3 regions of the Sporosarcina sp. QA0331 genome follow, and region 1 is predicted to be linked to each of the others. Evidence: riboswitches for the same ligand, from Rfam matches in the RefSeq annotation. Region 1 holds a riboswitch; each other region holds the start of a gene.
The links. A riboswitch is a leader RNA that binds a small molecule or an ion and turns the genes downstream of it on or off. The one in region 1 is predicted to bind cobalamin.
Positions count from the first base shown of each region.

Region 2: it holds a riboswitch for cobalamin, as region 1 does, so the genes downstream of both, AC0L13_RS02130 (ABC transporter substrate-binding protein) here and metE (5-methyltetrahydropteroyltriglutamate--homocysteine S-methyltransferase) in region 1, are expected to answer to the same signal.
Region 3: it holds a riboswitch for cobalamin, as region 1 does, so the genes downstream of both, AC0L13_RS01500 (ribonucleoside-diphosphate reductase subunit alpha) here and metE (5-methyltetrahydropteroyltriglutamate--homocysteine S-methyltransferase) in region 1, are expected to answer to the same signal.

Region 1 covers NZ_CM147850.1:176,375-186,564, reverse strand. Annotated here, with positions in the region: gene AC0L13_RS01000 (class I SAM-dependent methyltransferase) at 1-33, opposite strand, end outside; gene AC0L13_RS00995 (potassium channel family protein) at 111-1,148, opposite strand; gene AC0L13_RS00990 (hypothetical protein) at 1,330-1,950, shown strand; gene AC0L13_RS00985 (ATP-binding protein) at 2,014-2,211, opposite strand; gene AC0L13_RS00980 (hypothetical protein) at 2,683-3,300, shown strand; gene AC0L13_RS00975 (zinc metalloprotease) at 3,307-3,900, shown strand; gene AC0L13_RS00970 (sensor histidine kinase) at 4,041-6,248, opposite strand; gene AC0L13_RS00965 (hypothetical protein) at 6,248-6,427, opposite strand; gene AC0L13_RS00960 (response regulator transcription factor) at 6,405-7,094, opposite strand; gene AC0L13_RS00955 (hypothetical protein) at 7,321-7,518, shown strand; cobalamin riboswitch at 7,559-7,691, shown strand; gene metE (5-methyltetrahydropteroyltriglutamate--homocysteine S-methyltransferase) at 7,848-10,148, shown strand.
Region 2 covers NZ_CM147850.1:405,158-415,347, forward strand. Annotated here, with positions in the region: gene AC0L13_RS02110 (YwhD family protein) at 1-313, shown strand, start outside; gene AC0L13_RS02115 (transglycosylase domain-containing protein) at 798-2,855, opposite strand; gene AC0L13_RS02120 (YwiB family protein) at 3,018-3,443, shown strand; gene argS (arginine--tRNA ligase) at 3,440-5,107, shown strand; cobalamin riboswitch at 5,433-5,618, shown strand; gene AC0L13_RS02130 (ABC transporter substrate-binding protein) at 5,740-6,717, shown strand; gene AC0L13_RS02135 (FecCD family ABC transporter permease) at 6,710-7,702, shown strand; gene AC0L13_RS02140 (adenosylcobinamide amidohydrolase) at 7,704-9,170, shown strand; gene cbiB (adenosylcobinamide-phosphate synthase CbiB) at 9,170-10,126, shown strand; gene cobD (threonine-phosphate decarboxylase CobD) at 10,113-10,190, shown strand, end outside.
Region 3 covers NZ_CM147850.1:277,836-288,025, reverse strand. Annotated here, with positions in the region: gene AC0L13_RS01520 (MOSC domain-containing protein) at 1-212, shown strand, start outside; gene AC0L13_RS01515 (hypothetical protein) at 371-868, opposite strand; gene AC0L13_RS01510 (ribonucleotide-diphosphate reductase subunit beta) at 977-2,014, opposite strand; gene AC0L13_RS01505 (flavodoxin) at 1,984-2,433, opposite strand; gene AC0L13_RS01500 (ribonucleoside-diphosphate reductase subunit alpha) at 2,418-4,649, opposite strand; cobalamin riboswitch at 4,807-4,987, opposite strand; gene AC0L13_RS01495 (response regulator transcription factor) at 5,139-5,807, shown strand; gene AC0L13_RS01490 (sensor histidine kinase) at 5,804-7,147, shown strand; gene AC0L13_RS01485 (ABC transporter ATP-binding protein) at 7,276-8,190, shown strand; gene AC0L13_RS01480 (ABC transporter permease) at 8,190-8,900, shown strand; gene AC0L13_RS01475 (ABC transporter permease) at 8,901-9,635, shown strand; gene AC0L13_RS01470 (erythromycin esterase family protein) at 9,682-10,190, opposite strand, start outside.

The DNA.
Region 1 (10,190 bases):
ATCAAATTTTTGTATTAATGATTGACGATCCATTTCTTCCCCCTCTCTCCTTTCAGTCTATATAGTATATAGAAAAACGTGCTGACTAATACTACATTTTATAAACCAAATCACTGTCTGAATGTATGTCCTTTATTTTTATTGACACGGAAATGTTCGATTTTTTTCTGGTTGCCGATGACGATCAGCGTATCTCCCCTCTGGAACTTCTCACTCAGATCCGGGTTGCTTAGCAGTTCTTCATTTCGTAAAATCGCGACGAGGGTGATTTCAAAATGTTTCTGCAAGTTCGCGTCCTCGATTGTCATACCGATAAACGGTTCCGTATTTTCTAGGACTACTTCCCCTACCATGAACTCTTTTTTCTCCGAGCGGATCAGATCATTAATGTAATCGGTTCCGTTCGGTTTTATGACGGACATCGCCAACTCCCTTCCTCCGATGATGGAAGGGTTGATGACACTTGTCGCGCCGGCTTTTTCTAATATATCCTGCGAGTCATCCCGTTCAGCACGTGCTGCGATGACGATATCCTCATTGATGCTTTTAGCAGTCAAAGTGATGAACACATTGTCTGCGTCATTGGAGAGAGCGGTAATAAGAGCACGTGCTTGACCGACGCGCGCTTGCAGCAAAATGGCTTTGTCAGTCGGATCACCGATGATTCGTAAAGTGCCCGGTTCGACAACTTCCATAAGATCACTTTCATTGTCATGAATAAATAAAATCTGAACGCCTTCCTCCTTCAACTGCTTATACACTTGCCTACCGACGCGCCCAAAACCACAGACGATTATATGATCATTCAAATTAGCAATTTGTTTTTCCATCCTTCTCACCCACACCCTATTTGATAATTGCTGTTCGATGAAATAGGAAGCACCGACTCCCAATGCGTACGTCACAATTCCTGCTCCTAGCGGCACAAGAAAGAGCGCAAACCAACGGCCTTCTTGCGTTGTCGGATAAATATCTCCATAACCGATTGTCATTACGGAAATAATCGTCATCCAAAAGGCATTAAAAGGAGATAAATCTTCAAAATACATAAATCCAATCGTCGCTGCAATGAGGAGAAGCACTGTTAAGCCAATCAGAAAAATGACCCGCTTATATCGCCTATCCAAATCCATCCATCGGCTATACAAACCGGCCACCTCCGTACAAACGTTTTTCTATTTGTATTCCTTTGCTTGGTCGGTTGTAAACCTTTATTGCTGGGTCTTTATTTTCACGTATTTAATATCCCGATAGCAATGATAGTTGGAAGTGTTAGAATATTAGTAGATGTAAATTTCTGACTGATGAACAACTATTAGGAGGAGTATAATGGAGAATTTAATAATAAAAGAAAAACATTCTGTCGGTTTGTTTAAGTTCGGAATGACAATAGAAGAAGTTGAACAGAGTAATCAAAACTACATCGAGAAGTACGGCATCTATAAGGACTCATTCTTTTTTGAGTACGATGAAGATGGAGAGGTTACTAGTATTCACCTCATCATAGAAGAACTTAAAAAGCACTTTCAATGCCACTTCAGGGGAATTGATTTGTTGAACTTGAAGGCGAGTGAACTCGTACAGGCTTTGGATGGCATTTCTCCCTACAATAGGAGTCAAGATGCATCGCTAGGTTTCACGTATCAATTTCCTAATTTAGGTTTAGAATTATGGAGGGGTAGAGTTTGTACTGAAGAAGACCTTGAAGCAGATTGGTTCAAAGAACTAATTCCCGAGAATCAAGAAGATGAAAAGCGGTTTCTGTTCTTTGAAACAATCACTTTCCATCATAAAGAAAAAGTGTTTTACTATCGCCCGGTAACTGAAACCAATATTGAAAAGAGCCCCACTCAGCCAACGGACGAATATTGGTTGAAAGGGCCAGATCCAGACCGGGTGCGAGAACTTGCTATTAAATTTGGATTGGACATACCTAAAAATCTGAAATAGTGTATAGACGATTAGTAGAAAAACCGCATGCTTGCCGATAATTTCAGCATTGCATGCGGATTTTTATTTCGTCGGCACTGAAACGGTCACTTTGAACAGATCGCCATCCAGATCGATTTTCATCGTTCCACCGTGCATGTCGGCGATTGATTGTGCGATGGCTAAACCGAGGCCCGAGCCGTCGGTATGACGAGATGTGTCTGCATTCTTGAAACATTCGAATAGCTCATCGACATTTTCACCTAGCTCGAATTTCGTAATGTTATTTTTACGATGAACTCTACGGACTCCCCTACTTTCCGGAGAGTGACATACACGCGAGTGCTCATTAACGGATGTAGTCCAAACAATACTATGAACTATACCTTGGTTTTTATTGCTAATCTATCGCTTGCTATAGAAGGGTAGCTATCTTCTTTTCCAACCTTCGAATGAAGAACGATGAAAAAAGTTATTTGTTATTCAATTCCAATTGTCAAGCCATTTACTTGTTATTTGGATTTTCCCAATACCAGTCATTGATTTATCAACGATTACATGTCATCAAACGAAGAAATGAGTGGAAAAACCAACTTTATTGTAAATGATTTTCCCAATAGCAATTTTTCGGAGGAATGTTAAGATTAGTGAACAACTTTATATCTCTGGATTTTCCTGGATGGGGGGGGGTTAAGGTAATTATTTTGGCAAGTAGTTTTTGCAACAGGTAAATACTTATAAGGGGATGAAAAGGTGAAATTTAAATTCATGTCATTGTTGATTCTGTGCGTTGTTTTGGTTGCTTGCTCATCAGGAATTGATGAATCAGGAAATGAAGCGTCAAATGAAACAGATAATGTGAATGTTGTTAAAAGTATTTCTGCTGAAATTGAAGATTATACCTTTGATGAAGCCATGAAACAAGTAGACTTAATTGCAGAAGTTCAAATTACCAATGTTGTTGGAGAAATTGAAGATCCAATTGATAAAACAATTTTTGAAGTAGAAGTAATAAATGTTTTATTAGGGGATGTTGAACAAAAGCACATAAAGATATTACAGCACGGCACAAAGGAAGTACGGTTTAATGACAACGATTTATTCAAGGTAGGAGAAAAATATGTATTATTTTTAAGGGAAACTATCGAATTCCCTGACGCCGACTATTGGATACAAGGAGAAGAAGGTGGTGTTTATAAAGAAGTAGACAATAGTTTAATAAAACTGTTCGGGCACTACGAAGAATTGAAAGGTGCCGAAATAGTTGATGCCAATTTGAGTAAGTCACAAGAATATATGGATCAACAGATATTGGATAAAGAATCTTTCATTAAGTTAATTCGAAATATTGCTGAAGGCAAGGAGGAGTAAATTAAAATGAAATATTTAAAGGTTATAGTTGTATTCATTGTTTTATTGTTGACTTTTGGAAGTGTCTCTTCAGCTCATGAACAATTTCAACCAACACACGATTTCTATCCTTGTAACCCTGGAGGGGAGTCTTCGGGCTTCATCGTAAATTGTGGAGCGCCTTATGGACATGCAGGGACAACATATATTACTTTTACAGATGCTCTCCTTCCTTCCGCTTATCAGGGCTATATAGACACCGCTGTAACCAGATGGAATAGTACAGGAGTTGTTAGAATGACTCGAGTCCTTTCAAGTCCAAATAAAATGACCAGATATTATGACCCCAATGGTTCTAGTAATGCAAGTGTAACAAGTTCTATCAATAGTCTTACTGGTCATAAAGTGTCTTGGGAAATGAAGTTTAATGGGTCAAAAATGGATAACAGAAATCCGGGACTAAATCAAAATACAGCTACGCATGAATTTGGTCATACCATAGGATTGGGTGATTTGAAAAATGATTCAAACAAAAATAAAATAATGTTTGGAAGTGCATCAAGAACCGTATCAACTCCACAATCTGCCGATATAACCGGTGCTAAGGAAGCTGTGAAATAAGTTTACAATTTTTAACCTCTCGGAGATTCAAGAATATAATAAGAGTTTTCTATACTTTAAAACTGTAACTTTTCACAAGGTTTAAGAAGAAACCCACAATCCGCATGCACACCAATTTCTTGGCAATGCATGCGGATTGTTTATTTTGTCGGCACGGTAACAGTCACTTTGAATAAATCGCCATCCAAGTCGATTTTCATCGTCCCGTCGTGCATATCGACGATTGATTGTGCAATGGCCAAACCAAGTCCGGACCCATCAGTATGTCGCGATGTGTCTGCACGCTTGAAACGTTCAAATAGTTCATCTACATTTTCTCCAAGCTCGTATTTCGTAATATTTTTTACGACGAATTCCGCGGACTCCCCTACTTTTCGGAGAGTTACGTACACGCGAGTGCTTGGGAGCGAATATTTGATAGCATTCACAATCAGGTTATCAAGGACGCGCCACCATCTTTGGCCGTCTACATATGCGATAAGCATGTCTTCGGGAAGGGACGTCCGGAAATCGAGTCCGGAGTCGGCAATATCTTCAGCATGCTCAGCAAGCGCTTGCTGGAGCAATTGCGTCAAATCGACACGCTGTTTGTGCAGTTCCAAATTGCCGCTTGCCATTTTCGACACTTCGAATAAGTCCTCGATAAGCGTCTTCAGCCTTTGCGATTTCTTATCCAATATATCGACATATTTCGCGCGTTCCTCTGGCGTAATCGTTTCATCCTTTAAGAGATCAGTATACGTAATAATCGATGTCAACGGTGTACGCAGATCGTGGCTCACATTCGTGATCAATTCCGTTTTCAGCCTCTCGCTTTTCGCTTGTTCGCTCATGGAAACCCGCACGCCTTCTCGAAGATTGTTCAAATTTTTCGCATGGTCTGCAAGTGGTGAACGACCTTCGATTTTGATATCTTCATTCAGACGTCCCGAAGCCATTTTTTCCGTATCAATGATGATTCGGTTCAAGTAAGCTGAACGACGAATGAAAATATAGAGCGCTGGCAAGCCAAGGAATAGAACACAAAAGATATAAATAACGAAGAAAACCCCATACATGAACATACCAACAAACCCGATACCCGCAAGGAAAAATCCGATAAGCAGGATGAACGACTGAACGCCGATCGACTTTTTCAGGAACATCTCACGGATTGCCCTAAAGAATTGGAGCGTGAAACTGTTTTTTACATCCTTCGCAAATACCCCTTCCCGCTTCCATCGTTCCACACTGTTCACGAGCTGGAATGCAAGCAACGCAGTCATGATGACACCGGCAATAAAGAAGGTCCCCAGCCAAATAACCCAACTTTCCAGTCTTTGTTGCGTAAAGAAGTTCAACAGACTGTGGGACTCTCCATTGATGTATTCCAATAAAATCAGCGCCGACATGAAAAATGCCGCTGCCTTTACATCGATTTTCACTTCAGAATACCAATCTGCAATCGGTGTTCCTGTTACCCATTCCTTCTGAAACTTCATGACAGTTAATAAGGCGATGAGCGCCAGCAAGCCAAGGACCCAAAAAGCATACATACCATATTTGCCTCTGTTGAAATCCTTGTATTGGGCATATAAAGCACCACCTTTCTCAAAGGCCGCCTTCGGAACGATGACAACACCTTCAAAAGATTGCACGGGATTTGCCATAGCAGTTATTTCTTCATCAGACACATGAGCATCTTCGTAGTAATTAATATAAGGTGTTGTCCATTCTGAATAGCGTCCCGGTAATGAGCTCACCTTTAAGTAGTCACTATTTGCATTGAAGTTCTTTTTATAAACAGCAGACTTTGAAATATCACCACGGGAAAACGTCTCACCAGTTTCTACATTCTTTAATTCATAGGCGACATGCAGTGAATAGGATTTGCTTTTAATTTCATTCAAATATTTTTCTAAAACCTTTTCTTTCGCTTTACGGATTTTCGCCTCTACATGTCCATTCCCCTCAAAATTCTTTCGGATATCCTCCAATTTCATATCCCGTTCTTCAATCAATGTCTCCCTTAATAAGTTATTACTAGCATCCCTTGCATCGGCAATTCTTTGTGCGTATTGGTCATGGATATTAGCAAGCTGATCCGCCAGTGTGCCATAGCGAGTCCGATGCTCTTCAATTTCGCTATCGGATACTGTAATTTTCTTCTTTGCCTCCTCTATATTGATCGGATTTAGAACGGAAGGACCGATTACATCATAAAACTCGTCTAACCGCCACTTCATATCATCCGAATCGGAAAAGTCCTTTCCGAACAGCCCCGTTCCTTGTCTTACAAATGAAAGACTGGCCAGCAGCATAATCGTAACAAGCGTAGCCCATATGACTAGAAGAACTTTATTTTTCATTAGGCTGCGCCCCCTCTAATGATGCGTGTGAAATAAGCGATTGCCCGTGAAGAACGTTCCCAGCCGCTTTCGATCATGTCGAGGATGTGAGGGAAACAATATCCGATAGTGACGACTGCAATGCAAATGGAGAAAACTGAAAATACTACACTCCAATCACTTCTCGATTTTGTATCCAATGCCCCACACCACCTTTACATATCTCGGATTTTTTGGATCTGCTTCGATTTTCTCGCGGATTTTGCGGATATGGACCGCCACAATATTTTCCGCATTATACGCTTCTTCATTCCACACACGCTCGTAAATCTCATTTATTGAAAACACACGCCCCGCGTTTTTCATAAGCAATTCTGTAATCTTGTATTCGATTGGCGTCAGCTTCACCGGTTTCCCATCAACCGATAACTCCTTCGCATCTTCATCGAGCGCCAACCCATCAATTTCAATCTTTTTCTGGCCATCGTATGTACCAAACTGGACATAACGCCGCAGCTGCGACTTAACGCGCGCCATCAACTCAAGCGGATGGAACGGCTTCGTCACATAATCATCCGCGCCGACCGACAATCCATGGATTTTATCCGTATCCTCCGCCTTCGCGCTTAGCATGATGATCGGGATGTTTTGCGCCTCCCGGATTTTGAACGTCGCCGTAATCCCATCCATATTTGGCATCATAATGTCGAGGATAAGCAGATGGACTTCGTTCGTTTGGATCAATTCAAGCGCCTCTTTCCCATCCGCCGCCTTTAACACGTTATATCCTTCATTTTTCAAATAAATTTCAATCCCATCGCGGATCTCCTTATCATCATCCGCCACGAGCACTGTGAACTTCGCCATCACCCGCACCTCACTTTCCTCTATGATACCAATTGTAATGGTTAAATCTTAACAATTCATGATGGGAATTATGAAGAAATTCTTAAGATGGGATTGTTCGACTTCAGATTTATGCCTAAAAATGATTGACCGGTGATAAAGATGGCTTGGGTGGTGATAAACGTTGTCCGAGTGGTGATAAAGTTTTGCTGACTTCGAATATTATCGGATTTGCATGGAGTTTGCCATGAAAAATGCCAAATTAGAGCGCATCAGTGGTAATGCCGGCTGCATCGGTGGTAACTGTACGAGAATCGGTGGTAAGCGTTTAAGTATTAAAGCCGTTTTTATTGTCGCTGAAGCTTCAGTAAGCAAGCGCATGTTTTCCTTAGTACACCATATTTACAATCGAAAAACTCTGATTTATTCTTCAAGTCGCCGTTGACAGAAAAATTTGCACATGCTACCTTTAATCAAATACAAAATCGTATAGCTAAGGAATAGGTGGTCTGAAATCTTTCAGATCTTAAATGGGAAGCCGGTGCAAATCCGACGCGGTCCCGCCACTGTGACAGCATTTCGCTGAAGCCAGACACCAGCCTATTTCAATAACGCTGCAAACCTACGGTAGATAGGATGGTGTTAGAATACATGCGCAAATCAGGTTGCATGCTTTTTCAGTATGCAATAGCCGTTTAAGCTGGCATTTTCGTACACTTCTAACCTTCCGTTAGAGGTGTTTTTTATTTCAAAAAAAGATGGGAGATGGGAAGTATGACAACAATCTGCAGTACGTTAGGATACCCTTATATCGGTGAAAATCGTGAATGGAAACGGAACTTGGAAGCTTTCTGGTCAGGCCATATAGGCGAAGAGCAATTGGTGAATGATATGCAAAAATTGCGGCTCGCCCACCTCCAAAAACAACAGGATGCAGGAATCGATAAAATTGCAGTCGGCGACTTCACATTTTACGATCGGATGTTGGATACGGCTGTTATGTTCGGTATGATTCCGGAACGTTACGATTGGCAAGGCGGCGCCGTTTCACTATCCACTTATTTTTCCATGGCTAGAGGAAATGATGATGTCGTCGCGAGCGAAATGACAAAATGGTTCAATACAAATTATCACTATATCGTGCCAGAGTTTGAGAATCGTAAACTTTCATTAACTGAAAACAAGCCTCTCAACGCTTATCGGGAAGCTAAAGAACTGTTAGGGATTGAAGGCAAGCCTGTGCTGATCGGCCCTTACACTTTTTTGAAGCTGTCAAAAGGGTATTCGGACAATGATATACCTGCCTTCTTATTGCATCTTCTCCCCCTTTACGAACAAATTTTAAAGGAACTGTCTGCGGCAGGAGTCCAATGGGTACAATTCGATGAACCTATTTTATCCACAAGCATTCAACAAGATGAGATGAAGACGGTTCACGAGATTTATAAGCAGCTGAAGACCGCCGCACCTGAGCTGAAGTTCATGATTCAAACGTATTTCGATTCAATCGAATGGTATAAGGAAACAGTGGAATTGCCTGTTGACGGAATCGGCTTCGATTTTGTGCATGGTTTGCAGAAGAACGTAAGCAATCTAAAGACACTCGGATTTCCTGCCGACAAAGTATTAGGAGTTGGCATTATTGACGGACGAAATATTTGGAGAGCCAATCTTCGAGAGAAGATCGAATTGGTACATACTCTTTCTTCTGTCGTACTATCTGAAAGAATGTGGATCCAGCCTTCGTGCAGCCTGCAGCATGTCCCCGTTACGACACGTTCAGAGCAAGCATTGGAAGCTACCATTAAAAATGCATTATCTTTTGCGGATGAGAAATTGCTTGAAATCCGTACGATTACCGCTAACTTGAATGGAGATGAAGAAACTGCATTTGGCGAGATTGAAGACAGCGTTGCAGCTTGCGAGCGTCTATCAGTGCTTCCTGAAAGGAACCGAGAAGACGTCAAAGCGGCTGTCAGCAAAATTTCCAGCAAAGACAGTGAGCGGAACCTTCCTTTTAATAAACGTAAGGAAGCTCAGCAATCAGCCTTTTCGCTTCCACTTCTGCCGACGACTACGATTGGCAGTTTCCCGCAAACGCCGGAAATTAGAAGGACAAGAACCAAATGGCGCAAAGGGGAAATTACGAATGAGCAGTATGAGGCGTTTATAAAAGAGAACATTCAATCTTGGATAGATATTCAAGAAGAGATTGGCCTTGATGTATTCGTTCACGGTGAATTCGAACGGACGGACATGGTTGAGTATTTCGGAGAAAAATTGGATGGCTTCACATTTACCGAAAAAGCTTGGGTTGTATCATACGGCTCCCGTTGTGTGAAACCACCTGTCATTTACGGGGACGTCGCTTTCAATCAACCGATGACTGTCGAGGAATCAGTCTATGCCCAATCCCTCACTGACAAACCAGTGAAAGGCATGCTGACAGGTCCTGTGACGATCTTGAATTGGTCTTTCGTTCGGGATGATATTTCGTTGGAGGAAGTAGCAAACCAACTGGCACTCGCCCTTCGGAAAGAAGTTTCCGCATTGGAATCTGCCGGCATCCATATGATCCAGGTTGACGAACCAGCCTTGCGCGAAGGCTTACCGCTGAAGAAAGAAAGATGGAATGACTATTTGGATTGGGCCGTAAACGCATTCCGTATCACAACAGCAGCAGCGGAAGAAACAACGCAAATCCATACGCATATGTGCTATTGCGACTTTAACGATTTCATCAACTCTATTAGCGCCTTGGATGCCGACGTCATCTCTATTGAAACATCAAGAAGCCACGGCGAACTTGTCCAAGCATTCAATGAGTTTCATTACGACAAAGGAATCGGTTTAGGCGTGTATGACATACATAGCCCACGCGTTCCGTCGACCGATGAAATGGCATCCATTATCGATAAAGGGCTTGAAGTGCTATCTCCTGACCAATTTTGGGTAAATCCCGACTGCGGCTTAAAAACGAGGAAGCATGAAGAAACCATCGCCTCCTTGCGCAATATGGTTGCAGCTGCAGAGCAAAAACGGGAACAGCTTCAAGTGCTCCAGGCAGACCATTGATAAACACATTGCCCGATTCCATAAGAATAGCCTTACACGCAT
Region 2 (10,190 bases), 230 kb from region 1:
AGATTCGGAAGGCGGCAAACCGTACTGGCTCGTCTGGGTGACGATCGATTTCAAGGAGGACGGCCCATATTATGCAGGCGTCACTGCGTGTGAAATGGTCGTAAACCGCGAAAAGCGCAGAGGGTATAAAATTCTTGCGGATCATGTGAATAAAATGGACAAGTCAATGAAGCGGAATATTATCGTCGATCATATGGACGACAAGTCGAAGCAGATTCTCGCTGACTTCCTTTCAAGCCACAATCACGAAATGTGGGAGCGGAGCGAACCGAAATTGCACATCGGCCTTGGTGTCGATTCTCCTGAATTATGAACAAACTGTGAAATTTGATGACTTCCACGACTTATGAGGTTGAATGTCTTGGAAAAAGGAAGTACACTGAACTTACAGCTTGCAATTGTAAGCTAGGACAACCGAAGTATGCGGCGCTTGCCAATCTGATGGTTCTACATAACCCAAGCGAAGAGCCATTATGTGCGAGACTGCGTTCGACGGTAAAAAAGCTTTGCCTCACTGAATTATTTCAGAAGGCAAAGCTTTTTTGATTTCCATCCTTTGCTTTTGTTCATCGTCCAGACTTCAGGCGCTAGCTCATAAGGCAAAGTTGCTATGCAAATCTTGTTAGTGCTTGTGCTCGCAAAAGCCGTTCTCCGTAACGGCTTTCGCTTTTGTTATCATCTAGCTCCGGACGCCAGAAGCTCGGGGTCATAAGTCAAAGCTGCTTTGTGGCAAAAGGCGCCACGCCGCATCTTCGCCTTATGCCTGTCGCTTCTAGGCAGGCGCCCTTCGCTTTTGTTTATTCAAAGAAAGAAAACGGGAAAAGTTCAAACGTGCCGGAATCATCGTCATCGCCGTTGCGTTCTTCGCGCAAGTTTTTATCGGTGCACAGCTTTTGCGGCATGTCTTTTTCCTTTAAATACATGAGCCGCTGCTTCGAGCATTCGTTCACCGCGATGCCGCCGGTTTCTACATCGACAATGACGCCATTCACGCCCTTCGGTGGGATGAACGGCTCTGGTGTTTTACCGGCATGCACCGTCTCCATGAAGTCGATCCATATTTTCTTCGTGGCGGACTTGTCTTCAAGCTCCGTCAATTGCTGTCCGATGTCGTATCCCGTCCAAATCCCCGCTGTCAGCGAAGGGGTGTAGCCGATCAAATACTGGTCAGAAATGGTCGTCCCCGATTTTGCGGCGTACGGTCTCTTTTGTTTTGAGCGCATCGACAGCCCTGTTGAGACGGAGTAATCGTTGAAGACCGGGTCGAACATGCCTGTCATCAAATGGGTGAGCACGAATGCGTCCTGCTCGGTAATGACCCGTTTCGTGCTTTTCTTCGGCTGCTCGTACACCGTTTTCCCATCTGCATCGGTGATCGATAAGATCGTCGTCGGTTCCACTTCCAACCCGCCCGACGAAATCCGGTTATACGCATTCGTCATTTCAAGCAGCGTAACGGTCGAAGTGCCTAAAGCGACGGCGGGGGATTCTTGGAAATCGACATCAAGACCAAGCCGCTCCGCCATTTTATTGAACTTTTTATATCCTACATCTTCAAGCGTCTTCACAGCGTAAACGTTATCCGAAATGGCGATTGCCTGAGCGAGGGAAATCGGATGGCCCGCAAACTTGCCGTTAATGTTTTTCGGCTCATACGTAGAACGGCCTTCGTCATAGGTGAAAATCGTCCGTTCCGTCGACATGAATGTGAGCGGATTATAGCCATCTTCTAGCGCAGCCGCATACAAAATCGGCTTCATTGCGGATCCTGGCTGCCGTTTCGCCTGCGTCACCCGGTTGAAGGGACTTTCTTTGTAATCAATCCCGCCGACGAGCGAAGTGATATTCCCTGTTTCAGGCTCCATCGACATGAAACCGACTTGCAGCCCGTTATCCGGCATCCATTTATCAATGAATTCCTCGGCTGTTTGCTGATGCTGCATATCGAGCGTCGTTCGGATTGTCCAGCCGCCTTCAGCAGGATATCGACCTTTTTTACTCAAAATCCGTTCCGCTTCCCGCCACACTTCATCCAAAAAGTAAGGAGCGACACGCTTCATATCCTTCCAATCCTCTGTTTTCAGTGTCACTGCTACGTCTTCCGCGCGCTGCCGTTGTGCATTTGTAATGAACCCTTGATTTTCCATAAGGGAGAGGATCAGCAATTGGCGATCACGGGAACGCTCAGGATTATCCAGTGGATCGTAAACGGACGGACCTTTCGCGATCGCCGTAATCACCGCGGCTTCCTCAAGCGTCAATTCTTCCGCTGACTTTGCAAAATAAAACCTGCTCGCCGCCTCGACGCCATACATTCCATGACCGAAATAAACTGTATTCAAATAGCCTTCCAAAATAACGTCCTTGTCGTAAAAGGTTTCCAAGCGATACGCATAGAGCGCCTCTTTTATTTTTCGATTCCACGATTTTTCATGTGTCAAAAACAAATTCCGGGCATACTGCTGAGTGATGGAGCTTGCGCCTTCCGCTTTCCGCATCGTCTTTATGTCTTTCAACACGGCTCCGGCAATCCGTTTGTAATCAAACCCGTTATGCTCATAAAAATTTCGGTCTTCCGTCGCGATGACAGCATCGATCAGAAACGGAGAAATTTCATCAAGATTCACCCAATAACGGCGCTCCGCTGAAAACTTATCGCCGATCTGCTTCCCGTTCTTATCAAGAAACACGCTCGCTTTCGGCACGCTCAGCGAAGGGGCACCCGTAATTTGCGCGTAAAGTCGAAGACATAGAAACATAGTGAAAAGCGCAGTCAGTGCCGTTACGATCAATAGGGCGATCCGCCGAACGAAATTATGTCTTTTCTTTTTCTTTATATAATCGACTCTTCTCATACAATCCCTTCTCCCACCGTTCTTTCCAATCAGTATGGAACCAGAGCGCAAAAGTTAAACGGCAAATCGGCGAAAAGCATAGATTTATCACGATCTATTGGAATAGTGCGGGGAAAAACGATATAATGAATAGATATTTTGAACGTCAAGGGCGGTGCAAGAGTGGAATCAAACAAGGAAGGGCAAAACGTCGATGTCCGGCTCGAATCAACGATCCGTCACGTTGGACAGGCTGCGGACAAGCACGAGCTTCAAGCTTCGGGGGCGTTGATTGAAAAAGCCGGAAAGACGTACTTGCGATTTGTGGAAGATCTGAACGGCCAGCAAGTTCGAACGACGGTGAAGTTGGAAGATGGAGACGCATTGATCATGCGGAGCGGAGCTGTTCAAATGCGCTTGCCGTTTTCTACTGGCGAAATGAGGCCGGGTACATACGGCAGCGGTCCTACAACTTTCGATCTCCTCGTGAAAACGACGAAGCTTGAAGTCGGGGCGGACAAATTCATAGCTCATTATGAACTGCATGCGGAAGGCGCATTGCTAGGCAGGCACGAATTGACGATTTACTTTACGGAGGGACAAAAATGAACGCAGTTGAAAAGATACAACAGGAAATAAAAGACGCATTCCGCGAGGCAGTTCTCGCTTCAGGACTTGCTGATGAATCCGTAATGCCGGATATCATCCTCGAAACACCTAAAAACAAAGACAACGGGGATTATGCTACGAATATCGCGATGCAATTGACGAAGATCGCAAAAAAGCCTCCTCGTGCAATTGCAGAAGCTATTCTTGAAAAATTGGACACGTCTTCGACTTCCATCAAGGAATTGGAAATCGCTGGTCCAGGATTCATTAACATCAAGCTGAAAAGTGATTATTTAGGGGAAGTCGTCAAAACGGTACTTGCTCAAGGAGCGGATTACGGCCGTTCAACATACGGTAAAAATGAAAAAGTCCAAGTCGAATTCGTCTCTGCGAATCCAACGGGCGACTTGCACTTAGGACATGCGCGCGGAGCCTCGATCGGGGATTCATTGTGCAATATTCTCGATTTCGCAGGATTCGACGTGTCACGGGAATATTACATCAATGACGCGGGCAATCAAGTGAATAACTTGGCCCTTTCAGTCGAGGCGCGATACTTCCAAGCATTAGGTCTTGAAAAAGAAATGCCGGAAGACGGCTACCATGGACAGGACATCATCGATATCGGTGAGAAGCTTGCAGAGGAATACGGCGACAAGTACGTGAACGTCGGCGAAAAAGAGCGTCAGGAGTTTTTCCGGAAGTACGGCCTTGAGTTCGAATTGGCGAAGTTGAAGAAGGACTTGGAAGATTTCCGCGTTCCGTTCGACAACTGGTTTTCGGAAACATCGCTCTATACGGACGGCAAAATCGGCATCGCGCTCGATAAATTGCGTGCAAATGGCCATGTGTTCGAGGAAGAAGGAGCAACATGGTTCCGTTCGACGACGTTCGGGGATGATAAAGACCGTGTCCTCATTAAAAATGACGGCTCGTACACGTATTTGACGCCGGACATCGCGTACCATGAGGATAAATTGCGCCGCGGCTTCGATAAGCTCATCAACATTTGGGGAGCAGACCACCACGGCTACATTCCAAGGATGAAAGCGGCGATCGAGGCGCTTGGCTACGACCGCGACACGCTCGAAGTGGAAGTTGCGCAAATGGTGCAGTTGTATAAAGACGGCGAGAAATTCAAAATGAGCAAGCGTACCGGAAAAGCGGTCACTCTGCGCGAACTCGTTGAAGAAGTCGGCTTGGACGCTGTCCGTTATTTCTTTGCGATGCGCTCCGCCGATTCACAAATGGACTTCGACTTGGATTTGGCGATTTCGCAGTCGAATGAAAACCCGGTTTACTATTCGCAATACGCGCATGCCCGCATTTCATCGATCCTTCGCCAAGCGGAGGAAAAGAATCTTGCCGCTTCAACGGATCATGTTGATTTATTGCAGACAGAAAAAGAATTGTCACTGTTGAAGAAACTCGGCGATTTCCCGCGTGCCGTCAGCGATGCGGCAAGACTCCGCTCGCCGCACCGGATTACGAACTATATCCAGGAGCTCGCTGCGGAATTCCACAGCTTCTACAATGCTGAAAAAGTGCTCGACCCGGATAACCGCGACTTGTCCGAAGCACGTCTCGCATTGATCACAGCAACACGCACGACAATTGCGAATGCGTTGAAACTCATCGGCGTTGCCGCACCGGAAAGAATGTAATTATGTCACGCCCCTCTGCTAGCGGAGGGGCGTTTTTATATTTACTTCAACGAGGGCCCATTTCAATCACGCCAAGGTCCATTCATCCCGCGTGAAGGTCCATTCTTTTGTACAAAGGTCCATTCATCCAACGTGAAGACCCATTCTTTTTCACGAGAACTCATAGCGAAAGCAGTCGGCAAGGTTATGCGCGAGTTTAAACAAGTTATGGTGCAATCTAGCGGAGTAATACTCATCTTGTTACCTTCGTACTACGTGAAGCATGCAGAATAAACCCTCTCTCGACAACTTCCAAAACTGTAGTATAATTAATCCGAACATCAATTACATAACCAAACATGAAGGTGCCCCGCCGTCAACGCCGGGGTTAAAAGGGAAGCCGGTTTGATTCCGGCGCGGTCCCGCCACTGTAAGTGCTCGCAAGCTGCAACATGCCACTGGAAGAGATTCCGGGAAGGCGCGGTACGCGATGAGCATGAGCCAGGAGACCTGCCTTCATGAGTCACCCGTACCCTACGAGGATAGGTTTGGTGGAAATCGGCACGTCCTTTCGTAGCTGTATTTTTACTAAGCACATTCCTCCGTCCACAAAACGGGGGATTTTTATTTGGAACAAACAGGAGGAAATCAGAATGAAAAAGTTTTGGCAACTTTGGCTAACAGCAATCCTTGCAACGTTCTTGCTCACAGCATGCGGCACGGACGATGCAAAGAAAGACGACACACCGGTAAACGGCAGCTCGCAAACAGAGGATCAAACATCTGAGGAAGTAGCCGAATTCCCGGTCACATTAACGGACGCAGTCGGCAATGACATAACACTCGAAGAAGCACCTGAAACGATCGTCTCCATGATTCCGAGCAACACGGAAATTTTATTCGCGCTCGGTTTGAACGATGAAATCGTCGGAGTCAATGACTGGGACAATTACCCTGAAGAAGCACTTGAAAAAGAGAAAATCGGTGGTATGGAATTCAACGTTGAAAAAATCGTCTCAATGACGCCGGATGTCGTCTTCGCGCATGAGTCCATGCTCGGCACAGGCGATGAAGGGCTTCAACAACTCCGCGACGCGGGAATTAACGTATTCGTCGTGAAAAATGCGGCGGATTTCGAACAGACATATGAAACAATCGAAACTATCGGCAAGGCAACCGGTAAAACGGAAGAAGCCGCAACAATCGTTGAGGACATGAAAGCGAAGGTCGAAGAAGTTCTTGCGAAAACAGCAAACGTCGAGAATAAAAAACGCGTATTCATCGAAACATCGGATGCACCGGAAATTTATGCACCGGGCAAAAATACGTTCATGCAGCAAATCCTTGACATGATCGGCGCGGAAAACGTTGTGACGGAAGAAGACTGGGTTATGATCAGCCCGGAAGAAATCGTTAAGCAAAACCCTGACGTCATCATTGTCATGTACAGCTATGTGCCGGATATTGTGGAAAGCGTGAAAAACCGCGATGGCTTCAGCGACATCACTGCTGTGAAGGAAGACCGAGTCGTCCAAGTAGACGAAAACTTGACGAGCCGCACAGGCCCACGTCTCGCACTCGGACTTGAAGAAATAGCGAAGGCTGTCTATCCAGAGGCGTTCAGTGAATAAATCTGCAATTGCCTACATCGTGTCCGCCGCCACATTGATCGTGGCGGTATGGCTCGGTGTTTCGATTGGAACCGTTAAAATTCCGATCAGCACGTTTTGGGATTCGTCGGATACGACAGCGACTAATATTCTATGGAAAATCCGGATGCCACGCGTCATATTAGCCGGCCTCGTCGGTGCGGCGCTCGCAATTTCCGGGGCCGCATTCCAAGGATTGCTGAAAAATCCGCTCGCAGATCCTTACACACTCGGAGTGTCATCCGGCGCCTCGGTGGGTGCTGTCGTGACACTCTTTTTCGGTTTGTCGATTCCAATTTTAGGCACATACACATTACCGGTCTTCAGCATGACGGGAGCCGCCTTGACGATGTTCCTCGTCATCGGCTTCGCAAGGCTTGTCGACCGTTCTATGAAAATGGAGACAATCATCTTAACTGGAATCATTTTCGGTTCATTTTTAGGCTCTGTACTGTCGCTTATGATCGCGCTCACTGGAGAAGAGCTGCGGCAAATTATCGGCTGGCTCCTCGGCAGTGTATCGATGCGAGGTTGGAATTATATCGTCATGGTGCTGCCGTTCGTCGTCATCGGTTCCTTCATTCTTTGGATGAACCGGAGGGAGTTGAACGCCATGCTGTTTGGTGAGGAACGCGCCCATCATTTAGGCGTCAACGTCAAACGCCGGAAATTCATGATTCTCATCGGTGGATCCATTTTGACTGGATCGGCTGTAGCGGTATCCGGCACGATCGGCTTCGTAGGCCTCGTCGTTCCGCATATGACACGCCTCATGTGGGGGGCCGATCACCGGCATTTGCTCACGCTGTCATTCTTGAATGGCGCAAGTTTGCTCATCATTTGCGATCTCATCGCCCGGACAATTATCTCGCCATCTGAGCTCCCGGTCGGCGTCATTACGGCGTTCATCGGTGCGCCAGTGTTCGCGTACATTTTCTATAGACAGAGAAGGAAAGGGGCCATGTAATATGCTGCAAGTCGACAACCTCACCGGGGGATACGGCAAAGAGCCGATCGTCAAAAACATCTCATTCCGTGTGAAAAAAGGGGAAATCCTCGGCATCCTTGGCCCGAACGGCAGCGGCAAATCGACGTTGCTGAAAATCATTTCGGGCATCTTGCCAGCCAAAACTGGAACCGTCCTGATCGACGGAGAGGATGCCTCGGTTTATTCCCAAAAACAGTTCGCGAAAAAGGTGGCAGTCCTTCCGCAGCTCCATGCGCACGCCTTCTCGCATACTGTCAAAGACACCGTTGCGCTCGGCAGGTATCCGCACCAGACCGGGCTTTTTTCGTCTTGGTCCGATGAAGACGAGCGGGCGGTGACGGAAGCGCTCGAATACACTGGCGTCACACGCTACAAAGATACAGCGATCGAACTGCTTTCAGGGGGCGAACAGCAACGGGTTTTCGTTGCACAAGCGCTCGCGCAAGAAGCACCAATCCTTCTGCTCGACGAACCGACGAACCATCTCGACATCGCCCACCAGCAACAATTGCTCGACACGATCCGTAACCATGCAATCGAAAAAGGCGTCACGATCATCTCCGTCTTCCATGACGTTAACCTCGCCTCGCTTTATTGCGACAGACTGCTTCTCATGGAAAAAGGGGAAATTGCTATTTTAGGCGAACCGCAGGACGTCATCCGCGAGGCGACAATCAGCAAAGTGTATAACGCACGCGTCAAAACACAGCCCCATCCGGAACTGCCGAAGCCGCAAATGACACTTCTCCCTCACAAAATTGAGGAAAGTAACCCGTTCACCGTCAATAAAGGAAACTTCACCGTCAATGCGGAACACGTTTCATTACAGGTCAACCAACCATTGAAAACGGTATCGTCCGCAGTCGTGAATGCCGGTTTCGGCTGGTACCGCGCATTCGTCAACCGCCACGTCGACGCGAATTATAACTGCGACGACGTCAAAGCGGAAATGTCCGCCTACCTCGAGCAAAACGGCTTTCCTCTATCAGACACCGTCGGCATGATGACAGCCGTCACGACAGAGCACGCAGAAATCGGTGAATACGAAGGCGATTTCGGCACCGTCCTCGTCATGGTGACAGCAGGCGTAGGCAATGCCGTAGACGTCTCGCAGGCGCTTGAAAGAGAACAACGAATTGGCACGATCAATACGTGGGTCATCATTAACGGTGAGCTGCCCGAAGAAGCTTTCATTCAGGCGATGATCACCGCAACCGAAGCGAAAACGAAAGCGCTCCAAACCGAAAGCGTCAAAGACCCGCTCACCGGAACGATCGCGACCGGCACATCGACCGACAGCCTCCTCGTCGCAGCGACACAGATAGGGGAGCATCTGCCGTATGCAGGCCCGATCACTCCACTTGGCAAACTAATCGGCCACGGCGTCTACGACTGCACGGTCCGCGCGATACAGGCGTATAAAAAAGCGAAAGGCTGGACGTCATAATGCAAGCCCATTTTGTTGCAATCGCGATCGGGTTCCTCCTCGACCGCGTCATCGGGGATCCCCCGAACTGGCCGCATCCCGTCCGCTGGATCGGCACATTCATCTCGAAGCTTACCGCGCTCTTGAACGAAGGGCGTACCCGCATACTGAAAGGCGCTGGAATGCTGTTCATAACTGTGTTCCTCGTAACAGCGATTGTTCTTGCGATCGTCTGGTCAGCCTACCAACTACATATCGCTGTCGGGATTGTCGTCGAAGCCATTCTCATTGCAATCGGCCTTGCCCAGAAAAGCTTGAAGGACGCCGCGCTCGACGTGTACACACCGCTTGAAACTGGTAACCTAGAAGAAGCTCGGACGAAGCTTTCTTGGATTGTCGGCCGCGACACCGACAAGCTGAAGGAAAGCGGTATTGCCCGCGGTGCGATCGAAACAGTATCGGAAAACACGGCAGACGGCGTTACGTCTCCGTTGTTTTGGGCATTCCTTTTCGGTGCGCCGGGATTATGGATGTACAAAGCTGTGAACACACTCGATTCGATGATCGGCTATAAAGATGATCGTTATCGTGATTTCGGCAAGTTTTCCGCGCGCGCCGACGATGTCCTGAACTTCATCCCCGCAAGGATTACGGGCTTCCTCATCCTAGTGTTCACTCCAAATGAAGGGGGCATCTCTTTCCGGAAACGATTCTTCGGCTGGAGCAAAGATGCGCGTAACCATCCGAGCCCGAACAGCGGATTCCTAGAAGCAGCGACTGCTTGGCAGCTCGGCGTCACATTAGGAGGGAAAAGTACATACCGGGGAATCGTTTCGGAACGGCCGGAAATCGGCCCCGGATTGAAGCCAGTGCAAGCGGCGCACATCAAATCGGCGATCGGGCAAATGCATGCCGCATCTTTCGCCTTTTGGATACTTATGACGATCATTGGAGTGATTTTCTATGCAATTACCTGAACACGGGGCGAATCCTCACCATGTCTACGAGAAGCTCGGCATGACTCCGCCTGCGCGGATACTT
Region 3 (10,190 bases), 100 kb from region 1:
CCTCCGACGAGTTAGTACATATTTCGCGTCCAGATTTAGCCATAACCGTGACGGAGGCGAATCGACTTATGCATCATGATAAAAACGATTTGGATGGGATGCGGACTTTGCTGGAAGTCGATGAATTATCGGAAGACTGGAGAAAGACATTTCAAAAGCGACTCGATAAGAATGTAGCCGCTATGAGTTCACAAATAACTGGTGGAAATTAAATTGAAAAGGTTATTCTGACGCTTACTTTGGACGTGGGACTGCACGCTTTGGACGCGAGATGGCTCGCTTTGGACGCCGGACGGCTTGCTTTGGATGCGGACTATTTATTACAAACAAGCAAAAAGGGCTGCAGCAGACTTTCCATGCAGCCCTTTCATTATGAAGATGGTTCCCATCGTTTCGTACTGAAAATATAAATGGTTAGAAGTATGCAAACTGCCAAGGTCGCATGAAAAAAAGTATGCAATGTGTTTGGTACGATTCCATTCATGACTGGCAAGAAAGAATGTGTGTCTCCAAACATTCTCGTATAGGAATCTCTCTTCTCCTCTGAAACGCCTCCAAATACATACGGTATCCACCAAGCAACTAAAGCACCTACGAAAATACATGTAGGATGAATGATTAACCATAGCTTAGCCCATATTGGATACCGTTTTCCTACGAAAAGGAATAGAACGCCCATTAATAAAACAATTTGGATGACACCACTCAATGTCAATGACATTAATTCACTCATGGACTTTTCCGATGCAATAGCCTGAATATCGTTCAGTTTGCCGAGTGGCACCCAATCCTGAACAAACATGAATAATAAAATCAATCCATATCCAACTATCAATGATTTTTCAGAAAAACGAATTCTCCTAGTCAACCATGTACCTCCCCTATGATATTTACTTCACCGTACTCATCATAAAGAAGGTTTAGAATTGAGCGAACAGTCCTCAACCGTATCTTCAGCTACTTCGGAAGTCGTATTTCACAAATCATCAAATCCGTTCAAATCACTTGTCTTAACGTATTGCCTTGACGTCTGCTCGAAGAAATCGGTTTTTGTATCGTCGAAGTTGTCAACATACGCACGAATCCATTTCATTGGATTGTCCGTAAATTCCGGATAGATTTCGCTTAGTCCGAGCATGCGCAGCATTTTATTTGCCCGATATTTCACGTAGCCGGCCATTTCATCGAGGTCGATTCCGTCGATTTCGCCTAGCACGTAGCGACTCCAAATAATTTCCTGTTCGACGGAATGGCGGAATTGATCATAAATCCAATCCGTGAAAGCCTCTGTATTGCATTCAGGATTTTCGGCAAGGGTCGCGCGAAAAATGTCGCTGATCGCTTTGCCGTGCTGCAGCTCGTCACGGTTAATATATGAAATCATCGTCGATGTGCCGACCATTTTCTGATGTCGTGCGAGATTGTAGAAAAATGCGAAGCCGCTATAAAAGAACAATCCTTCCAATAACGTCGTGTATACCATCGCTTTCAATACGGTTTCAATTGTTGGTTTCTCCGCGAATTCATTATAAATATCAACAATACGCTCATTCCGTTTCATAAGAACTTCATCCGTACGGCCCATTTCGAATGAAGCCATCTGGCTGTCTAAAGTTGTTACGGACGACAGGACGTACGCATAGCTATGATTATGTTCACTCTCCTGATCGGCGATTGTCGCCATAATTGATTTCACCGAAGGATCGGTTGCGAAATCTGCGATTTTCATGGCGATGACAGTTTGCGGCCCATCCAATGTCGCAAGCAATCCAATGATTTTAAGGAAAGCCTCCTGCTCTGCTTTTGATAAGCTCGGGAATTGTTTCACATCCTGCGTCATATCGACTTCATTCGCCGTCCAGAATAGGGAGCGTATCTTTTGTCGCAATGTGTAGAAATGAGGATGGGCAAGGTCATTCCAGTTCAAAATTCCGCTCGCTTCCCCACCGAAAATCGCTGTTGATTTATTTGGATTAGCCGGATTCAGCACCTTAACGCGTGTAAGTGTTGCCAATGTTGAAAAACTCCTTTCGACCACTCGATGACTTTCTTCTCTTGCGTGCCACGGGGGCTTTGCTCGATTTTAAGAGGCTCTATTGCCGATCCGTAAAACCGAGCCAGTTTGGCAGCGGCATTGCAAAACAACACGTCACCGCCAAACTGAGTATCTCCGGTTCCGAAGACATACACATTCCTCGGTTTGTAACCGACATCCGCGACGAAATCCTTTACTTCGTCAGGCGTGGAACCCTTGTCCCATGTGAATGAACCGATGATCATTGCATCGAACTGCCGCGGATCAGGCATCGGACCGATTCCGATCCGATGCACCGTCACTTCCATTCCTTCTGACAGCAGCGTCTCCTCCACGATTTCCGCCACTTCTTCCGTATTGCCGCTCCACGATGCATACGCAATCAGGAATGACACCATTCGCACTCCTCGATATCGGAAGCTGTCGACCGCATGTAATACGTTGATTTCATGCCCGATTTCCACGCTTGAATATGCAAATCGAGGAGGACGGATGCGCGGATGTTGTTCGGAACGTATATATTGAATGAAATCGCTTGATCGATATGGCGCTGCCTTGCCGCATTCTGCATAATGGACCAGCGCTGATCGACGATATACGCAGAGCGACGGTACACATCATATGTGTTGTGATCAAGATCGGGCGCAATGACCGGCAGCTTGTAATCTTTCTTTTCCTCATGGTAGAAAGGCTTGAAAATCGGATCGATGGAAGCGGTAGATCCTGCGATGACCGATGTCGAGCTGTTTGGCGCGACCGCCATCAAATAGCCGTTCCGCATGCCATTTGTCGCGACATCAATGCGTAGCTCACACCATTCCTTCGAATCGTATCCACGTTTCTCGAAATAAGCTCCACTTTGCCAATCCGATCCTTCGAATAAAGGATACGCCCCTTTTTCATTCGCCAATTCCATCGAAGCCTTAATCGTCAAATAAGCAATTCTTTCATACAGTTCATCTGCATAATTGACCGCTTCATCCGATTCCCATTGGATATTTTTCAAAGCGAGCAAATGATGCCAGCCGAACGTTCCGAGCCCGATGCCTCGGTAGCGTGCATTCGTCCGTTGCGCTTGGACGACTGGTATTTTATTCAAATCGATGACGTTGTCGAGCATGCGGACTTGGATTGTGATGAGTCGTTCCAATACATCCGCGGGTACGGCTTTTCCAAGATTCACGGACGACAAGTTACAGACGACAAAATCACCTGGCTTTGAACGAGTTACGACGATATCATCTTCAAGTGTGACCGATTCGAATTGTGTCGGACTCTGATTTTGCGTTATTTCTGTACATAGATTACTTGAATACACCATGCCTTCATGCTTATTCGGGTTCGTCCGGTTCACTTCATCCCGGTAGAACATAAACGGAGTCCCTGTTTCAAGCTGGCTGCGCATGATGCGTTTCAAAATTTCAATCGCTGGAACCGTTTCCTTCGTCAATTCTGGGTGGTTGGCACATTCCTTATACTTCTCGCGGAACGACCCTACCCCCTTCGTTTCATCATAATAATCCTCAAGTGAATATCCCATTACCGTGCGCACTTCATGCGGGTCGAATAAATGCCAATCACCGCGCGCCTCTACTTGCTCCATGAAAAGATCCGGCAAGCAGACACCTGTGAAAATATCATGCGCGCGCAGGCGATCATCACCGTTATTCAGCTTGAGATCGAGGAATGTGAATATATCTTTATGCCATACATCAAGGTAAACGGCGATCGCCCCTTGGCGCTGGCCGAGCTGATCGACGCTCACCGCCGTATTGTTCAGTTGTTTAATCCACGGAAGGACACCGCTCGAAGCCCCTTTGAATCCTCGGATGGACGATCCCCTCGAACGGACCTTGCCCATATAAACGCCGATGCCGCCTCCGTATTTTGATAGATTCGCAATATCGGTATTGCTGTCATAAATGCCTTGCAGTGAATCATCGACCGTATCAATGAAACAGCTAGACAACTGTCCATGCGGCTTACCCGCATTCGCAAGCGTCGGCGTCGCCACGGTCATGTACAGATTACTCATCGCCCAATACGCTTCCGCAACTTTTTCAAGGCGATTTTCCTTTTCATTTTGCATAAGCGTCATCGCGATGATGAGCCAACGTTCTTGCGGCAATTCGACAGGCTGTTTATTGAAATCAACTGTGACATACCGGTCTACGAGAGTTTTCAATCCAATATATGTAAATAGTTTATCCCGTTCCGGCTCTATGATTTCACAAAGCTTGTCCAATTCTGCACGTGTATATTTTTCTGTCAGGGTAGGTGTATACAGACCTTTCTTGACGAGCCGTTCTACATTGTCGGCAAAATCCGTATAGACGTTAGCGCCTCGCATGCTTTCCTGGCGTGAATAAACTTCCTGCAAATAAATCCGTGCAGCGACGAATGTCCAATAGGCAGATGCTTCGTCGATATTGCTCAGCACCTCTAAAATCATCGCCTTTGACCAATCGGATTCACTTCCCGCAGGGTGACGCTCATTCCAGCGGTCGCTCGCCGTCAAAAGCGGTTGGAGTTTGTCCACTCCGAATTCAGCTTGCAGCTTGTCCAATATGTACGTCTTGTTTGCTTTCTCAATGATGGTTGTCATCTGTTCCATCTCTCCTTTTCGTTAATGGCTTAAAAATGAAAAAGCGATGAGTCCACTTTATCGGTGGAGTCATCGCTCATGGATCTGAATGTAGGAAACAAATGGGCTTGAACATCGAAAACACAAAAAACCCGCTCGCTCCCACCTCTCAACCCCCGAAGAAAGTGTCGCTTGACGATGGACGGCAGGTCTACTGGCTAACGCTTCCTCCTTCCATCTCCCCTTCCCGCGGCTACATGCTGCAGTGGATTTTGAGACGGTTGTCTGCGTTTACAGTTGCGGGGACAGCTCCGATTTGCGGATTCCCTATTAAACCGATAACGGTACCATTCCATCGTTCGATACTATATGTTGTGTGTTATTTACTCTTAATACCCTAACATGTAGTGTTTAAACAGTAAATAGGTAGAAAGAAGCTCTTCTTTTAATTGACAGTTTTTTCTGTATGACCGAGAATTGGTGAAGAGACAGGGTTGATTAAAGGTGGAGGGGCTTCTTGTGAAAAACATTTTATATGTTGAGGATGATTTAGAAATCGGACAGATCGTCAAAGAGGATTTGGAGCAACGCGGGTATGGAGTTCAATGGCATACTTCGGGCGATCGTGTAGATGAAGGTGTCCAAGAAACGGATATTGTAATTTTGGATGTAATGCTTCCTGGACTAGATGGATTTACAGTTGGACAACGGATTAAGCGCAATTATCCTGAAATACCGATTCTGATGTTGTCCGCCCGCACATCCGTTGAAGACAAACTAGAAGGATTGCAGTTTGCGGATGATTATGTAACGAAGCCTTTTCATCCTGAAGAGCTAGTTGCACGAATTGAAGTACTGCTCAGAAGACATCGGCGGGCAGTTCCCGATACTATCCAAATCGGTCATTTAACGATTCATATGATAGAAAATCGCATTGTTGCAAGCGATGGAAATGAAATTCTGTTAACTGCAAAACAGCATCAGATCTTTATGTATTTATTACGTCATCCAAATCAGATTTTAACGAAAGAGCAGCTGTATGAAGGTGTCTGGGAAGAGCCGTACATTGATGGGGATAAAACGTTAATGGTCCATATCCGTCATTTAAGGGAGAAAATCGAAATCGACCCGAGTGCGCCTGCAATTATCGAAACGATTCGAGGCATCGGTTATCGGGTGAAGCAATGAAAAGGTTAAGAAATTCTTTATTGGCACAGTATCTGTTATTACTCATTACCGCAACGATGATTATCCCGATTGCCATTCCTACAATATCGATCATTTTCTATAACACGCTATATTCCGTCGAGGAATCTCCACGGTATTATAACGGCACTGATTTGGAGTCGATGTGGCACAAAACGGCAAAAGAGCTGTCGGGTGCTTCGGATGATGAAATCCGGGCGAAACTAGTTGAGCTCAAACAGCTTTACACAGATGCTTCGTTATATTGGGTCGATGCATCCGGAAAAACGCGTGATAAATTTCCTGAATCCCTATCAGTTCCGGACAGATGGACAGCATCTTATGCGATCGATTTCGTAAAGAAGAACCGCGGATACACAGTGGATCCGTTCACAGTTATTGCTTTTATTGGCGCTGATGACAATGAAGGCTTCATGGTCATGCAACTTCCACGTCTAGATATGGAAAACCCGAGTGATAAATTGAGAGCAAAGTATGATTATTTATTTCCAATCGCACTTTTACTCGTCTTTGGCTTGTTCATTTTAATATGTACACTCTTTTTCTATCGAATCCGCAAAAGGCTGCTTCATTTACAAGAAGCAATGACTGCCTCTGAAACAAACGGCATCCCTGCACCTGTTGTAGTGAACAGGGAGGATGAAATCGGGCGCCTTGAGCAATCCTTCAATAGAATGGTGAAGGAATTGGAGTTAGGAAGGCTTCGTGAAAAGGAAGAAGAGGAACTGCGGAAAGATCTAATTGCCAATTTATCGCATGATTTGAGGACGCCATTGACGACAATCCGGGCACATGCGTACCGCTTGCAAAAAGAACCGATTAGTGCGCAGGGCTATGAATCCCTTGAATTCATTGATGAAAAAATAAATTATATGGGTGAACTGATCGATAATCTATTGTCGTATACGTTGTTGACAACCGGAAAGTACCCTTATAGCAATGAAAAAACGGATATCGTCCGCCTCATTCGCACCTCGTTTGCGGCATGGTATCCATTGTTTGAAAATCATCAATTTGAAATTGTTTTGGATATTCCTGAAGGACAGGCTATATGGGATATCGACCCGCAATGGATGAATCGAATCTTTGATAATTTATTTCAAAATATTTACCGACACGCGAAGAGCGGGAAGTTTGTAGCCGTCCGTATTAAAGATGAAGCGATTTATATTCAAGATTACGGACCTGGAATGGGCGCTCAATCACACCAAAAGGGAGTTGGCGTCGGCCTATCCATTGTTTCCCTCATGCTCAAGGAAATGAATTTGAAGTGGGAAATTCAGACAAAGAAAAGCGGAACGACGATTAAAATATATCCATGATGAAATCGAAGGTTGTTGTACATCGTACTAGATGTTGCAGCAGCTTTCGATTTTTTAAACGAATCTTAAACTTCAGCGCCCCTTCGTTTTAACCTTCCTTAGCTAAGATAAGAGTGAGGTGAAGGAAAATGAGTGATTTAATTATTAAAACGAATAAGTTGACGAAAAAATTTGGCCCGAAGCGTGTTGTCAATCATGTGGATTTACAGGTTAAGAAAGGAGAGATTTATGGATTTTTAGGGCCTAATGGAGCCGGTAAAACGACGACGATCAGAATGCTATTAGGATTAGCCCGTCCAACAAAAGGATCGATTGAAATCTTCGATAAAGATATTAAAACAGACAAGCTTTCGATTTTAAAAAGAGTCGGGTCACTCGTTGAATACCCGTCTTATTACGGGCATTTGACGGCTTATGAAAACTTGGAAGCGGTACGGATATTATTGGATGCCCCTAAGTCGAGAATTGATGAAGTGTTATCGATCGTCCGTCTTACGAAAGATGCTAAAAGACCGGTAAAAGGTTTTTCACTTGGCATGAAACAGCGGCTCGGCATCGCAACCGCTTTACTCGGCAATCCGGAGTTGCTTATTTTGGATGAGCCGACAAATGGGCTCGACCCTTCAGGCATTATTGAAATCCGTGAACTCATTAAAAGCATGCCAAAAGAGCATGGCATTACAATTGTCGTTTCCAGCCACCTATTATCGGAGATTGACCAAATGGCGACGCAAGTCGGGATTATTTCAAAGGGTCAAATGATTTTCCAAGACTCCATTTCCAAACTAAGAGAACGCGCTTCGAGCAAGATAAAGATAACGGTCGATAATAGCGAACTAGCTTGGAAGATGTTGCTATCAAACGGCATTACAGCCGACCTATCGCAGCAAGCGATTTATCTCGAAAACAGCTCTGATGAAAAAGTGGCTAACGTTGTAAAATCGCTCGTTAACAATAATTATTCAATCTTCCGGGTCGAAGAGGAAAAGAAATCGCTGGAAGAAATTTTCTTGGAATTGACCGGTAAAGAAGGTGGGTTATAATGGCGCGGGTATTGGCCTCTGAATTCATTAAAATCAAACGAAAAATGATTTTATTCCTTGTCTTTTTAGGACCATTCGGCGTCATTGCATTGGAGGCGGTCAATTTCGGACTGCGATATGACTGGCTGACAGGAATCTATAAAGATGACTTATGGAGAGGACTCATTGGAGAGGTCTCCATGTTATCCGTGCCTACGATACTCATCGGGTTGACGATACTTACGTCTATGATCGCGAACATTGAGCACCAGACAAATGCATGGAAGCAGCTATTAGCTTTGCCGATTTCAAAAACGCAGGTATATACAGCAAAAGTCTTGCTGACGGTCATTCTTCTGCTTATTTCCTGTTTTCTATTGATGATTGGCACAATCATTCTCGGGTTAGCATTGAAATTCGGCACAGCCATTCCATTCGTTTATCTTTTCAACATGTGTTTCTACCCGTTTCTCGCCGCATTGCCTTTTCTTGCATTGCAAATATGGCTGGCAATTACGATGAAGAATCAAGCGATCCCTTTAACGGTTGGGATTTTAGGAATGATCATATCGATGTACGCTTCTGCTTTTCCGGACTGGGTGCCTTTGAAATGGCCACTGTTGCTGAATGAATGGGGTAAACCGATCTTTTCAGTAATTGCCGGTATTTTTCTAGGATTCATTATTTATTTAATAAGCATTATAGATTTTTCACGAAGGGAAGTGAAATAAATGGGGAAGTACTTACAATCCGAATTTTTAAAGCTTCGGAAATCCACAATCTGGCTGCTCATCTTTGTTAGCCCCCTTCTTTCCACGCTAATCGGGTTTGGGGAGGCGACCTTTATTAGTGAAATAACGGAAGCCCAATGGATTCCAACGCTAGGCGTTATGACGATTGCCCATTCCATTTTATTTCTGCCTTTATTAACAGGCGTATTTTCAAGCTTCATTTGCAGATATGAACATATCGGCGGAGGCTGGAAGCAATTACTGTCATTGCCCGTTTCAAGAAGGAATGTGTATATTGTCAAATTCCTTATTGTCAGCATTTTAATTGCAGTTACACAGCTCTTATTTGTCGCTGGCTTGCTATGTGTCGGGTGGATGAAAGGATTTTCGACGGAGATTCCTTGGGGTGAGATTCTTCCGAGTGTCGTTGGGGGTTGGATTGCATGTCTGCCACTTATCGCACTTCAATTATTCGCGTCCGTTTCCTGGTCGAGCTTCGCAGCACCCTTGGCCATTAATGTAATATTCACGATCCCAAATATTCTTATCATTAATTCGGAACGTTTTGGCCCTTACTATCCTTGGGCGCAGCCTTTTTTAATGATGATGCCAGATTCTGCCGACAGTTTCGGTGCATTGCATGTTTCGATTGATACGCTGTTCTTTGTCGTTTTAGGAAGTCTATTGCTGTTTTTCTGCTCAGGGTTTATGTATTTTACGAGAAAAGAAATTTGACGGAAGGTGTAATAGGCGCATGCAAACTACTTCGCATGCGCCTGTTTTATAACGGCTTCAATGCTTCCGTCCGATTCACAAATACAAACCCGTCATACCGGCTGCCGACTCTTGACGGTACATAATTCCCGTATGTTTCAAGCTCCGGATTATAGACGACCCCTATCGCACGGTGCCCGATCCATTCATTGAATAAATGCCGGTTTTCTTCTGTGAATAAAATGACTTGATCCTCCGCTCTCGCCGCATGCATCTGCCCTTCCCATGAGTTGAATTTAGCCGGCGGGACAGTCATTCGGTGGAGCGGCTCGCCCCAGCTTTCACCGGCAATGACCGTTCCTTCGTATGTGCCGAAACCGATCGCAAACGTATCCTCCCTACCGTATTTCTCGCGGATGAGCTGCCCGACATTGATCATTTTATGGTCGGCCATCGATGTTTCCGACGCATCACCGACATGGGTGTTATGCTCCCAAATGATGATTTTTGCATCAGCGCCATGATAGTTCAAAATCTCACTGACCGCCTCGACCATATGCATGTCGCGAATATTCC